Regions from separate parts of the Peribacillus sp. YIM B13472 genome, predicted to be linked through region 2. Evidence: riboswitches for the same ligand, from Rfam matches in the RefSeq annotation. Region 2 holds a riboswitch; the other holds the start of a gene.
The links. Region 2 has a riboswitch for cyclic di-GMP ahead of ACFX4I_RS01995 (anti-repressor SinI family protein). Riboswitches for the same ligand answer to the same signal wherever they lie in the genome.
Positions count from the first base shown of each region.

Region 1: another riboswitch for cyclic di-GMP. It lies ahead of ACFX4I_RS12875 (anti-repressor SinI family protein); the one in region 2 lies ahead of ACFX4I_RS01995 (anti-repressor SinI family protein).

Region 1 is NZ_JBHZPG010000014.1:36,526-43,928, reverse strand. Features, by position in the region: gene ACFX4I_RS12885 (ABC transporter ATP-binding protein) at 1-1,034, shown strand, start outside; gene purF (amidophosphoribosyltransferase) at 2,163-3,533, opposite strand; cyclic di-GMP riboswitch class I at 4,557-4,640, shown strand; gene ACFX4I_RS12875 (anti-repressor SinI family protein) at 4,659-4,763, shown strand; gene ACFX4I_RS12870 (hypothetical protein) at 5,253-5,390, shown strand; gene ACFX4I_RS12865 (YwzD family small protein) at 5,664-5,795, shown strand; gene ACFX4I_RS12860 (VanZ family protein) at 5,861-5,956, shown strand; gene tagU (polyisoprenyl-teichoic acid--peptidoglycan teichoic acid transferase TagU) at 6,906-7,403, opposite strand, start outside.
Region 2 is NZ_JBHZPG010000002.1:56,523-63,925, forward strand. Features, by position in the region: gene flgM (flagellar biosynthesis anti-sigma factor FlgM) at 17-280, shown strand; partial or broken gene flgN (flagellar export chaperone FlgN) at 358-654, shown strand; partial or broken gene fliS (flagellar export chaperone FliS) at 714-902, opposite strand; partial or broken gene ACFX4I_RS01980 (flagellar export chaperone FliS) at 902-1,063, shown strand; gene fliT (flagellar protein FliT) at 1,063-1,407, shown strand; gene hpf (ribosome hibernation-promoting factor, HPF/YfiA family) at 1,660-2,217, shown strand; cyclic di-GMP riboswitch class I at 2,863-2,948, shown strand; gene ACFX4I_RS01995 (anti-repressor SinI family protein) at 2,980-3,120, shown strand; gene ACFX4I_RS02000 (helix-turn-helix domain-containing protein) at 3,270-3,593, opposite strand; gene secA (preprotein translocase subunit SecA) at 4,013-6,526, shown strand; one part of gene prfB (peptide chain release factor 2) at 6,697-6,759, shown strand; one part of gene prfB (peptide chain release factor 2) at 6,761-7,403, shown strand, end outside.

The DNA of each region.
Region 1 (7,403 bases), on a different contig from region 2:
CGACTTTAAATACTACTTCCCAAATGATCTTCAAAATTGTATCTTCAGTTTTAATTGCCATTTTTGTATTTTTTTCGATAAAGATGTTCATGGCCCAGCCAGCACAATTAATGCTGATCACGGTTATTTTTTCGAGGTTATGGCCAAGGTTTACTAGCATTCAATCTAATTTAGAGCAAATAGGATCTACGCTACCATCTTTTAAAGCATTGTCGGATTTACAAAACGAATGTAGAGCTGAAAGAGAGTTATATGAATCCGATTATAAAAATATCAAGCCTATTGAAATTGAACAAGGGTTGGATTGCCGTAATGTTTATTTTAGTTATGATCAAAATGAGAGCACCTATGCCCTTAAAAATATAAATGTACACATACCATCTAACCGTATGACGGCCATTGTAGGACGATCGGGGGCCGGAAAAAGTACTTTAATAGATATATTAATGGGGTTGAATCAACCTGATCGTGGCGAAGTGCGAATAGATGATATTGCCCTTACTAATGACCGACTATTATCACTGCGGCGGTCCATAAGTTATATCCCGCAAGATCCATTTCTCTTTAATGCAACTATAAGGGAAAATTTGCTGATCATAGACCCTGATGCAAGTGATGAATCCATATGGGAGTCTTTGGAGTTCGCGGCAGCTGCTGATTTTGTCAGTAAGCTTTCTCAAGGTTTGGATACACTCATCGGCGATCGGGGTGTCCGACTATCGGGAGGAGAGAGGCAGCGTCTAGTGTTAGCCAGAGCGATTTTACGTAAACCGGCCATCCTGGTTTTGGATGAAGCGACAAGTGCATTGGATACGGAGAACGAAGCGAAGATCCAAGCCGCTATCGAAAGATTAAAAGGAACCATGACCATTATTGTTATTGCTCATCGGTTATCGACGATTCGCAATGCCGATCAAGTGTTGGTCATGGATCAGGGAGAAATCATACAGGTCGGTGAATATAACCAATTAGCTAATGAAAAAAGAGGAATATTTAGCAATTTATTAGGAATTCAAATAGAATCAAGTGTGTGATTCTCTAATTAAAGCCGATTTGCTGACCTTTCTTTTAACATTGAGTAGATACTATATAAAAATCGGATTAATTAATATTATAATGAATAAATGGTATATCCGGAATTGTAATAAAGAACGAAAGGTTCGTTGAATGTTATGAAGTAACAAGCTTATTTCTTATGAATAGTTCTAATATCAGGATTATATGACATTACAATGCATAGTTAGAAAAGAATAGAAATAAAAAAATGAATCTCTAATATGTCGATTAATCAATCAAATATTGGGTATTATTAAATATAATTAAAGAAAGAGAAACTATTAAAAGCTATGAATCCTATCTAGAGAGCGGTTGCTCTATTGACTGGGTTAATTAAGAAAGGGTGAATTTTTTTTAAATGCCTTTATACCAAATGAGAGAAATATGGACACCCTTAAAATTAGTTGGAGTTAAGTTTTTTAAATCCGATGATAATAGTATTTTTATCAAGGTTTTTAACCAACATCGAAGAAGGTTAAAGTAATATGTTTTGATATCAATGGAAATATAAGAATAAGTGTACATGGGGAAGGCTGTTATTCAGCCTTTTTTTATGAACTGTTTTCTAATCAACCACAAACTTGTTTCTATTCCCTTTGTTTAAATCGAATTAATTGGCGTGTTAAAACAGGAACAAGGTCACAATAATAAAAAATCATAAAATGAGTGATATTTTATAATAAATAAACCCAGCAATTTTGTGAGGGGACTATTGTGGAGAACATTATTCAGTTTACCATTGTGGTTGTCATTTTTCGGTTGGATCAAAATTATAATGAATTTTATAAGTTAAGAAATTAAAGACTCGGTAAAAAGATACACTCATTGGTAGAAAGCCAGCTCGTGTACTAGCCCAAGGGATTTTACATAAACCATCGATCCTTGTTCTAGATGAAACAACAAGTGCCCGAGGAACTCTAAGGAACCATGACCATTATTGTCATTGCTCATCGGTTATAGACGATTCGTAATGCGGATCAGTATTGGTTTGGATTAGGCTTAAGAAGCATAAATCCAAGGTTTAATAGTAGAAAATGGCAGGCATCACACAAAGACAGTTGTTTTTGTGTGGTGCCTGCCATTTTTATCCTACTTAAGCTGTAACTTCAAATATTAGTTGGGTATGCACCACTAAAACAGGCTATACAGCGACTGCTAGTGTCTCCAAGATCCACATCTACTGCCTCTAATAACCCATCGGTGCTTAAAAAGGCTAAGGAATCTGCCCCGATAACCTGTCCCATAGCTCGTTCGTGTTCGTGTTTGTTGGCAAATAGTTCTTCCTTAGTCGGCATATCCACTCCATAAAAACAAGGGTTTCTAACCATAGGTGAACTAATTCTTACATGGACTTCCTTGGCACCTGCTTGCCGAATCAATTCGACAATGCGCTTGCTTGTTGTTCCCCTAACAATCGAATCATCGACTAATACCACCCTTTTTCCTTCCAAAATTTCTTGCACAGCGCTTAATTTCAGTCGAACAGCTAAGTCGCGCAATTCTTGTGTGGGCTCAATAAATGAACGACCAGCATAAGGGTTTTTAATAATCCCCATTTCATATGGAATTCCTGATTGTTGGGAAAAACCAATGGCGGCAGGGACGCTTGATTCGGGAACGGCAACGACAACATCTGCTTGTGTCGGATGTTCTTTTGACAGAATTTTACCTAATTCCTTCCGGATTGTTAAGACACTTCTTCCTTGAATAACGCTATCCGGACGGGCAAAATAGACAAATTCAAAGGAACAAAGGGAAACCTTGCCTTTTTCCGCAAATCTTCCAGTTTGAATTCCATTTTCATCTATAAGAAGCCATTCACCCGGTTCAACTTCCCGCCAGAACTTAGCATCAACCGCATTTAAAGCGCATGTTTCTGAGGAGGCGATGATTGATTCGCCAATTTTTCCAAGGCTGAGCGGACGTAACCCATGACGATCCAGGGCAATTAGCATTTGTTTTTCAGTCATTATAATCAAGGCAAATGAACCGTCGATACGTTTGAGCATATCAGGTGCGCTTTCTGCGAAATGCTTTTTACTTGAACGAGCTATTAAGTGAGCAATAATTTCAGTATCGGTAGTTGTTTGAAATATGCTTCCCTGCTGTTGTAACACATCCCGTTCTATCCTTGCATTTACGAGGTTGCCATTATGAGCAACAGCCAAGTCCCCCTCGATATATTTAAAAACGAGGGGTTGTGCGTTTTGCAGTAAACTTTCACCAGAAGTCGAATATCGTACATGACCAATGGCCATATTTCCGCTTAATCCATCAAGGATGTCCCGGGAAAATACTTGGGTAACTAATCCCATCCCCCTGTGATTCCTGAATGATTTCCCATCACTAGCCACAATTCCTGCACTCTCCTGACCACGGTGTTGAAGTGCATGAAGTCCGTAATAAGTTAATTCGGCTGCTTTGGGGTGATTAAATACTCCAAATACCCCGCATTTCTCTTGCATTTCTGAATCCATTTTTCTCTTCCTCTCATTGATATCCTTTTTGTTATTTTTGGCAAAAGGTGAATTTCTATCCTTTTTATTTATTAATCGGTTAATGGATATGGATTAAGCAAATTGCAGCCATAAACAGTTCTATGGAACAGATAGGGATAATTGCTTAGCATCAATGAATAAAACCTTGCTATAAAAGACATTTGGGTATAATGGAATATTTTGAATGTAAGTAATTTGTATGATTTATAGTAAACTATATAGTAAAGAACAGATATTAATTTATAAGAACTAGCCCATTATAAAAATAGTGAATAATACAATTAATATTTTTGCCGATTTGACGATACTTTAATATGAAGATCAAGCAAAGGGACTTCGCAGAAAGCGCTATCAGATAGCTGCCATCAAAATGTAAGGAGAATATTTGATGACAAAAAACAAATTTATTACGTTCGAGGAAGCTTATGAAAAGAAAGAAAGAAGTAAGAAAATGTTTATTGGGTCTTATATTACTATTATTTTAATCTTGATTTCATTATTGACTTTTTTTCTTGGTAAATTATAACGGGAGTTTATCAAACAGGGTTGAGAAATCAGTCCTTTTTTGTGTTAAGAAGGAAGTTCACGAACAGTCAGGTTACAGCCATAGTATGGTTTGTAATACTGGCTTTTTTTCTTAGGAGAAATATTTAAAAACTGAATTAATAGTTCAAAAAAATATTTTTGTGAAATAGCAAATTCGAACTTATTTATGTTATTATAAATCTACTTTTAATAAAAGAGTTGTAAAGAAAGCGTACTATATCAGTGTTTTTCCATTACAATGTCACTTTTTGATGAATGATGTTGAAAAATGACATAAAAAAACGAATAGTATTATGAGCTATTATTACGTTTTTAAGTATAATTAACATTAATATAGTTTTAATTATGGGTGAATTTTTTGAGGGCATGATGGTTTACTTAGCACCATGGAACTAGGGAATCGAAAGACTTTTTCAAGGGATTTATTAATCTTGGAGAATAATTAATGTGAAATATTCTTGAGAAAGGCAAACCTATTGAAAAGTAGGGACGCAAAATTACAGGTCTAAGGCTAAATGCTAAGACGGCTGTGTTACCACAAGTAGGGTGGGATTTATCATGGAAGCTAACAATGAACGGGAAGAATGGGTTTATCTAATTTCAGAGGCTAAAAGTTTAGGATTATCTATTGAAGAAGTGCGGGAGTTCATAAAAGGAAAATGAAAAATTATCTTAGGGAAGGCTGATATACAGTCTTCTTTTTTTATTTTCATTACACGAAATTACCGTATAGGTATCTAGAATAAAGAACATGGGGACAATAATAAAAATACAACCTAATTGAGAGGGATTTTTATTATGGATGTACTTAATGCTTTTATGAAGGGGTTAATATGGGGAACTTTATTCAGTGTACCGTTATGGTTGTCATTTTTCGGTTGGATAAAAATAATCATGAATTTTATAAAGTAAGCGCTTAATTAAAATTTTACCTAGGCAGGATTTAACATGATAATCATAGAATTTAGTTAATGTACATAATGCGTTAGTCGCAACCTACTACATATGTAAGAAATATAGCCTATAAAAAAATAGTTATTTATACTTAAATATTTTTGGTAATGTGCCGATACTACATATAGAGCTAAAGCAAAGGGACTTCGCAAAAAGCGATGTCAGATAGCTGCCATCAAAATAGAAGGAGATTATTTGATGACAAAAAACAAATTCATTACGTTCGAGGAAGTTTATGAAAAGAAACAAAGAAACAAGAAAATTTTTATTGGGACTTATATCGCTATTACTTTAGTATTAATTTCATTAATGACTTATTTTATGGGGCAAGCATAATATGTATTATCAAAGGGGCTGAGGAATCGCTCCTTTTTTGTTTTCTTATATCCACACGTATTTACCCAAAACTTTCTAGTATTCATTCCTAAGGGATATTTCAGAAATGTTAAAATTGGGTAAATTTTTGGTTATTAAACTAGTTTCCGCTTGCCAATTCCTACAATATATGTGATTATCAAATAAATGAGCTATATTCCTTATTTTTTAAAAAAGGATTAGGACAACAGTATGAAATGGTGGCTCAATTATATATTGGAGTGGAAATTTCGAATGGATTTTTTTGATATTTTAAAAGACACTTTTGCCAAGGGTGAGTCTGGTCAAGATGTTACTGTAAATGAACTTGTGGAGGAGATTAAGGAGAAATTAAGCGGGATCATTAAAGAACCTGATAGTATATGATCCGTAGTTACTTCGTCCTGGGCTTATTGACGTTGGGTGTTTAGCGCAGTTTTGTAAAGAATTTTATTCTTTCGTTTTCAGGGGCTCTGATATGTGTCCTTTTTTATGCGAGTGCAGACGAAATGCATCAAAAACTAACCGGTGGCAGAACTCCCTTGTGACAGGATGTCATGCTGGACACGTTTGGAGGTTTGCTGGGAATCTTCTGTTTTCTTTTCTTTTATCGATGGAGAGGCGTCATTGAATCTGAAGAACTCAATTCGATACATATAATTTAGGAGCATGTCTACAACATGCTTCTTTTTTATGGTTTTCCCATATATATAAATGAAAGATATTCTATGAGATGGAGGAGAAAAAGTAAGATTCTTTTAGGCGTTTTTTGGCAAGTATTCTCCTGGTGTAGAAGCTTGTATTTTTACAGCATATGGATGTGGAGACCTTTCAGTATGATGTAGGCCGGTTCTTAAGAAAGTGAAGAACTGGGGTCTGGATAAGGGTGGAAGGCAGCATAAATCAGCCTATGAAATACCAGAGTTACACAGGTCTTCAATTCTCGCTATGGGGTGTTTACTTTGGAACATAATTGCTATGTCGTAAAATAAAAAGGCGAATGCTGTTTGTTATGGGATTATCAGTTTGAATAGATTCCTCTCCTTTTTCAGGCTCAGGTTCGTTTTATTGAAAAGGGAGAGGCGATGCTCTCATGTAATGCCGAATAGATTTACTTCTCATGAAACATATTTCATTCTTGAACGATCACTGATGGCTTTCAGAATAAACATTTTGTCCTGTTTGCTTAGCATAGCCCAGCTGCCTGCTTTGATTTTCATTTAAATCCACTCCTTTTGTTTAGGATTATTTATTATAGTTGATGAATGGTGGTTGATGGAATTCCGGGTCCAAAGAATAATGGTGTCTAGTGATGAAAGGGGCAAGGGGAAGATGGAATTGTCAGCTCATATTAGATTATACCGTCTTTTGATGCCTAGTAAACAACAAAAATTCCAACAAATCTCTACAATTGGTGTTCGTTTTTTGTCAGAATATTGGACGGGGAAAATGAAAAAGCTGTCAGGATGCGGGTCCGGACAGCTCTTTCATTTTTTCTTATTTGATGGATAAATGTTCTTTTAATTCGGATTGAACCTTTTCTTTTTCTTCATCCGACACAATATTAAAGTAGACTCCGTCGATTTTAGTTCCATTTCCTGGAATGGTCGCTTGGGTTATGCTTTTGCTTGCGTCCCTGTAGTTCTTTTGGATGTCCATCATGTCATCAAACGTCAAATTCGTCTGGATATTTTTACTTAATGCATCGAATACATCATCGTATTTTGTCAGGGAGGAAAGGCTAGCACCTTCTTTGATGACAGCCTCGATGATGGAACGTTGTCTCGATTGACGGCCATAATCACCATTCGGATCATCATATCTCATTCGCGAATATTTAAGCGCATCTTCTCCATTTAGATTAATGCTTCCCTTTGCGAAATGGACGCCTTCATAAGTGAAGTCCAGATCGTTTTGAACGGTTACGCCGCCGACTGCGTCAACGATATCCTTAAAGCCTTCCATATTGATCTTCATATAATAGTCGATTGGGAT
Region 2 (7,403 bases):
GGAGAGGATCTGGAATATGAAAATCAATAACGTCGGTATGACAGGTGTTAACCCTTATAAACTACAAGCCAATAAAACGGGGAATATCAAAGAATCCAAGGTCAAATCCTCGGATAAAGTTGAAATTTCTTCAGCGGCAAAAGAAATGCAGCAATCATCTCCGATTCTTGCTGCAAGACAAGCAAAAGTGGAAGAATTGAAAATCCAAGTTGAAAAAGGAAATTATAAATTGAATGCACAAGCAACGGCTAAGGGTCTCATCGATTTTTACCGGAAATGAATTTTCAATGAAAAAGCTTGAATGAAGTGGACGGAGCCATTTTCCGTCCTTCATTTATGAGCGGAGGAGGCAGGAAAATGTCTGCACGGAACATCATCGGATCGCTTGAAAAATTGATCAAGCTTCATAAAAGCTTCAATCAATTGGCGATAAGGAAAACGGCCATTTTGAAAGCAAATGATACCGAGGCGATTACTGCCCTGCTGATTTCGGAACAAAAGCATATTAAAGCCATCAGTCAAACGGGTAAGGAAAGAGAAAGGGCAGTCGAGGAATTTCTTGCAGCCAATGGAACGGTAGGACAGCCTGCCTCCATCCATACCGTAACGGAACTGACAGGACCTGAAGATACGGAAGTCCTTGAAATGCTAAAAGCTGAATTGATTGATGAAGTGGCAAAGCTGAAGGAGAGGAACGGTTTAAATCAGCAATTGAGACTCATCATATCTTTGGATACATCCGTATCCATATTCAGCGTCACCATCAATTCGCGGATAATATTTTGCGTCTTGATGATGTTCGTATTCTTCGCTTCGATATTTCCTGCTTCAATGGCTTTCTTCCCTAGCATGATGAACTTCAAACAGCCATTATAAAGCATTAATGTAAGCTCTCCCGGGGATGTATGATTTCATGAACCGGCGTCTGATCGAAGCGAATATGAAAAATGATGTTGCTGCCTTGGAAGAAGTGGAGGGACTTGTTACTGAGTTCCGGAATACTTGGAAGGAAGTAATTCAGATCAATCGGAAAAAACAATTTACCCAAAGCGGTCAAGTGTAATGGTGATTAGAACCTTTCATGATTTGACTGCTGAATTACTTGCCGTTCTGGAAGATCGCACGATCACAGAACGGGATCATAAAATAGAAAGGGTTACAAAGCTGATTGATCAGCGAGATGGACTTCTTTCTCAAATCAAACCGCCTTTTACTGGTGAAGAGCAACAGCTGGGCCGTGCAGTCATGTTGCTCAACCAACAGGTCGATCACTTGCTGAAGCTTCAAAAGCAGGAGATACAGCGGAATATCCAGGAAATAAATAAGAAGAAACGATCATCCAATAAATACACGAACCCGTATGAAAGTCTATCAGTGGATGGCATGTTTTATGATAAAAGAAATTGATTACCCTACCGTTTGGATTCCAAACGGTCTTTATGTTAATTGTTTTTAAATTTTCTGTAAATAATATAGGCTTAATTTTTTCTTTATAGCATAGCATTTGATATAATGAAGCTAGGGCAGACATCAACCCTTTCCAAACCTTCCGACAATTGTTTCATTATTTCGACATATTTCATGATGTGTTTCTAAACGGAACCGGAGGGGTATTGTAGAATCTAACTGTATAGTCTTAATTTAAGGAGGACTCACTTTATGAATTACAACGTACGCGGTGAAAACATTGAGGTAACTCCAGCAATTCGAGAATACGTCGAAAAGAAAATTGGCAAGTTAGAACGGTATTTTAACAATACACCAGATGCAAATGTGTTAGTGAATTTAAAAGTGAACAATAATACATCTAAGGTCGAAGTGACGATTCCCATGCAGAATTTGGTTCTTCGCGCTGAAGAGGAAAATGCGGATATGTATGCTGCCATTGACTTGATCAATGATAAGCTTGAACGCCAAATTCGTAAACATAAAACGAAGGTCAATCGTAAGTTCCGGAACAATCTTTCTACGACACCCGATGCATTCGCCTTCAATACGGATGTTGACGAAGTGGTGGATGAATTCGAAGACGATAATGATATTGAAGTGGTCCGCAATAAGCGCTTTGATTTAAAGCCGATGGACAGTGAAGAAGCGATTTTACAAATGAATATGCTTGGTCACAGTTTCTTCGTTTACACGAATGCGGATACTAATACAACAAACGTGGTGTACCGCCGAAAAGATGGACGCTATGGATTGATTGAACCTAGTTAAATATTAATCTTAGATCAAAAGCACAACCCAGCCTCTGGGTTGTGCTTTTTTGATAGAATTCGTTGGCTGTTGAATAGGAAAAAACGACTGCTTGTTTTGTTCTCTAAAAAATCCAAAAGTTCATTTCAAAGAACAAAAAATGTTCTTTATTAAGATTAATAGGCATTTTTGCCTATTTTAATACCTCTAACTTTTGCACTATTCTCGAATTGTTGGTTCTTTAAAAAGAACAACTAAATAATTATAAAAATACAATTTGATTAAGGTGCAGAGGGGTTGGATAATTTGTATCAAAAGAATTGCCATACATGCCATAGGTCTTCTTTTAGCAGTGCAACATATGGAAAGTGGCTTTGCCTGACCTGCGGTGAGGATTTAACTGCGCAAAAAGCCCTCGATGCACTTATAATTGAGAGAATCAATACACCCCAACGAAATATGAAGAAGAGCAATAATTACTACTATACAAAAAAACGAAATTGAATTAGTTTATGATAAATTGCCATAACTATAAATTTTCCTAATATTGTAATATTTTGTCGGATGAAAGTTTTTGCATTTATGTGGATTACCGACATAAAATAGCAATATATGGAGTGTGTATCCGTTATAATATGATTACAATTAATGTATTGGTAATAAATACCATGACAAAGGCAAACTTATTGAAAGATTAGGGCGCAAAGGCACAGGCCTAAGGTCCTTGTGACTATGATGGCTGGTCTGCCTGAAATACAAAGAGTATTTTAGGAGGTAGGAGAGGTGGCTAATGTGGCAATGGATCAAGAATGGGTGAAATTGATTTCAGAAGCAAGGAGCTTGGGTTTCAAAAAAGAGGAAATCAGTGCTTTTTTGAAAAGGGCAAGCCTTGAGGTAACTTTTGAGGAGAAGGATGGAAAATAGGTTTCGAACAAGATTGAGAACATCCCTATAAACAGTGGTTCGATTCATTAGCTGTTTATAGGGTTTATTTCTCCTTGAGATTCTGGCGAGTCTAGCTTATTCAAACTGTATTCTTCAGGATTATGTAGGTAAACTAGTGCACTACCACTCTACTCTTCTTTATCTTTTCTCCATTTATTAAACTCGATGAATTCCCTGAATTGTTGTTTCGAAACACCCGAATTCATGGCTTCCTCAACGATTTTCATCCAGTCAGTGTCCAAGGTTTCCTTATTTGGTGCATCATAAAGCAGGGCATCAACAGGAATGTTAAGTACGGCGGAGATTTTTTCAAGAAATTGAATAGAAGGATTCGTTTGTAAGTTCCGCTCGAGCGAACTTAAATAAGACTTTGCCACACCCGCTTTATCGGCAAGTTCAGTCATCGACATTTTCTTTTCTTCTCGCAGTTTTTTTACACGTTCACCAATCATCAATACCACCTCGAAACATGTTCTATTTATCTTCCGCTATTAAGTTTCAGTAGCCCACCTTATCATTCAAAACATGACGCCTGTAAGGTTGGATTACCTTGACATGCTATCGCTAGAGAGGACACATCATCCAGTGATGGAAGGTTATGGGTAATTTTCGTTTGCATATGGAATAGTGGGGAGTTTGCAACATATTTTTTATACTTCCTTCTATTTTAACAGTTTTACTCCTCATTTATCCATTGTTTTTCGCAAGAATTGAATTCAGGTCTATACCAGGGAAGTGACATGAAGTTGTACCTCTAGAATAGAAGTGGTAAAATTAAGCGTGCATTAGTAATAATAGAAGATGTGTTTCTTCTTACTTATATGAATTTAGTCATTGAACGATCATTACCATAATAGAGGAGCGTTATTGAATGCTTAATATATTAAATAAAGTTTTTGATCCGAATAAGCGAGAAATCAAACGTTTAGAAAAAATCGCCGATCAGGTCGAAGCACTCGCTGATGAGACGGCTGCACTATCGGATGAACAGTTGCGTGCCAAAACGGAAGAGTTTAAAGAGCGTTATCAAAATGGGGAAACCGTGGATGATTTGCTTGTCGAGGCTTTTGCGGTTGCGCGTGAAGGTGCAAAGCGTGCTCTGGGCTTATATCCTTACCGTGTTCAAATCATGGGTGGGGCATCCCTTCATGATGGAAATATCTCCGAAATGAAAACAGGGGAAGGTAAAACCTTAACATCCACCATGCCTGTTTATTTAAACGCGCTTACCGGTAAAGGCGTACATGTCGTTACTGTCAATGAATACCTGGCACACCGTGATGCCACCGAGATGGGTGTATTGTATGATTTCCTTGGTTTGACCGTCGGATTGAATTTGAACAGTCATTCTAAAGAAGAAAAGCAGGCGGCGTACAATGCGGATATTACGTACAGTACGAATAATGAGTTAGGTTTTGATTATCTTCGTGACAATATGGTGTTATATAAAGAACAAATGGTACAGCGCCCGCTGCACTTCGCTGTCATTGATGAGGTCGATTCGATTTTGATCGATGAGGCGAGAACGCCATTGATCATTTCCGGTTCCGCACAAAAATCGGCTCAGCTTTATATCCAGGCCAATGCATTTGTGAGAACCTTAAAAAAAGAAACGGACTACACATATGATGAAAAGACAAAAGGTGTTCAGCTCACGGAAGATGGGATGAATCGAGCTGAAAAAGCGTTTAATATCGATAATTTGTTCGATATTAATCACGTTACTTTGAATCATCATATCAATCAGGCGTTAAAGGCGCATGTTTCCATGCATTTGGATGTGGATTATGTGGTCCAGGAAGGCGAGATAGTCATCGTTGACCAATTCACTGGCCGTTTGATGAAAGGCCGCCGTTACAGTGAAGGTCTCCACCAGGCGATCGAAGCGAAAGAAGGACTTGAAATTCAAAATGAAAGCATGACTCTTGCGACGATTACATTCCAGAACTATTTCAGGATGTATGAAAAACTTTCAGGTATGACCGGTACAGCCAAAACGGAAGAAGAGGAATTCCGCAATATTTATAATATGAATGTCATTGCGATCCCGACAAACAGGAATATTATTAGGGATGACAGGGCAGACCTTATATACGCGACAACTGATGGGAAATTCAAGGCTGTTGTGGAAGACATCGCCGAGCGTTATACAAAGGGCCAGCCTGTGCTTGTCGGTACGGTTGCCATCGAAACATCTGAAGTCATATCTGCCTATTTATCCAAAAAAGGAATCCCTCACGATGTTTTGAATGCCAAGAACCATGAGCGTGAAGCGGAAATCATTTTGAATGCAGGTAATCAAGGCTCAGTTACGATTGCTACGAACATGGCAGGGCGCGGTACGGATATCAAGCTTGGTGAAGGTGTCAAGGAGCTTGGAGGCCTTGCTGTAATCGGTACGGAACGTCATGAAAGCAGGCGTATAGATAACCAGCTGCGTGGTCGGTCCGGCCGTCAGGGAGACCCAGGGGTCACTCAATTCTATTTATCAATGGAAGATGAATTGATGCGCCGCTTCGGTTCGGATAACATGAAAAACATGATGGCACGCCTTGGTATGGATGATTCCCAGCCAATTCAAAGTAAAATGGTGACAAGGGCCGTTGAATCCGCACAGAAACGGGTCGAAGGCAATAACTTCGATTCACGTAAGCAATTACTGCAGTATGATGATGTTCTCCGTCAACAACGGGAAATTATATATAAACAGCGTTTTGATGTCATGGAAAGCGAGAACTTACGTGAAATCGTCGAAACGATGATTACGGCATCCATCCAGCGAAATGTTGTCGCGTTTGCACCAATGGGCGATGAGGAAGGCTGGAATTTACAAGGCCTTGTCGACTACCTGAATGGTAACCTATTCAATGAGGGTTCAATCACTGTAGCTGATTTGGAAGGGAAAAATGAATCGGAATTGGTTGAGTTCATTTTAGCAAAAGTGAAAGAAAGCTATGACCAAAAAGAAGAAGAGCTATCTGAAGAACAAATGCGTGAATTCGAAAAAGTAATCGTTCTTCGTGCAGTCGATAGTAAGTGGATGGACCATATTGATGCGATGGAACAATTGCGCCAAGGGATCCACCTTCGTGCTTATGGCCAGATCGATCCGTTACGTGAATATCAATCTGAAGGTTTCGCAATGTTTGAATCCATGATTGCTTCAATGGAAGATGAAGTCGCCAAATACATCATGAAGGCTGAAATCCGCAACAATTTGGAGCGTAAGGAAGTCATAAAAGGACAAGCGGTCAATCCGAAGGAAGAAGACGGGGGAAAAGTGAAAAAAGCCCCTGCCCGTAAAAAGGAAGACGTTGGCCGAAACGCATTATGCCCATGCGGCAGCGGTAAAAAATATAAGAATTGCCATGGCAATTTAGGCTAAAGTTAGGTGTATAATGATTATGAGACGGTTAAGTGTAAAGCTTGCCGCCTCTTTTCATGTTTAGTTTGCATAAAGCAATATATTTGCATATAGTTTGAAGAGGTTTATTTGTAATGAAGCGAATCCCTCTTCAGGGATTTTTTTTAACATACTTAATGAGGTGAAGAGAAATGGAATTAGCAGAAATAAGAAATGAACTTGAACGGACAGCGCAACGATTAACGGACTTTAGGGGGTCTCTTTGACTTAGATGAAAAAGAGGCACGAATCGCACAGCTTGAAAATGAGATGACACATCCCGATTTTTGGAATGATCAGCAAAAAGCCCAAACTGTCATCAATGAAACGAATGCTTTGAAAGAACAAGTCAATCAATTGTCCGATCTGAATGAATCATATGAAAATCTGGATTTGACATATGAATTAGTGAAAGAGGAGAATGATCAAGAACTTTTGGCTGAGCTGGAAGAAGAAATCACGATTCTTTCACAAAAGATGAATGACTTTGAACTTCAACTTTTACTAAGTGAAGAATATGACTCAAAAAATGCCATTCTTGAACTGCATCCTGGTGCAGGCGGAACGGAGTCCCAGGATTGGGGTTCCATGCTGCTTCGTATGTATACAAGATGGGGTGAAAAAAGAGGCTTTAAAGTGGAAACCCTTGATTACCTTCCAGGTGATGAAGCTGGAATCAAGAGTGTCACTTTAATTTTCAAAGGCCATAACGCCTATGGTTATTTGAAAGCGGAAAAAGGGGTACACCGTCTTGTCCGGATTTCTCCTTTCGATTCCTCGGGGAGACGCCATACTTCATTCGTTTCATGTGAAGTCATGCCGGAATTCGATGAGACGATCAATATAGAAATACGCACGG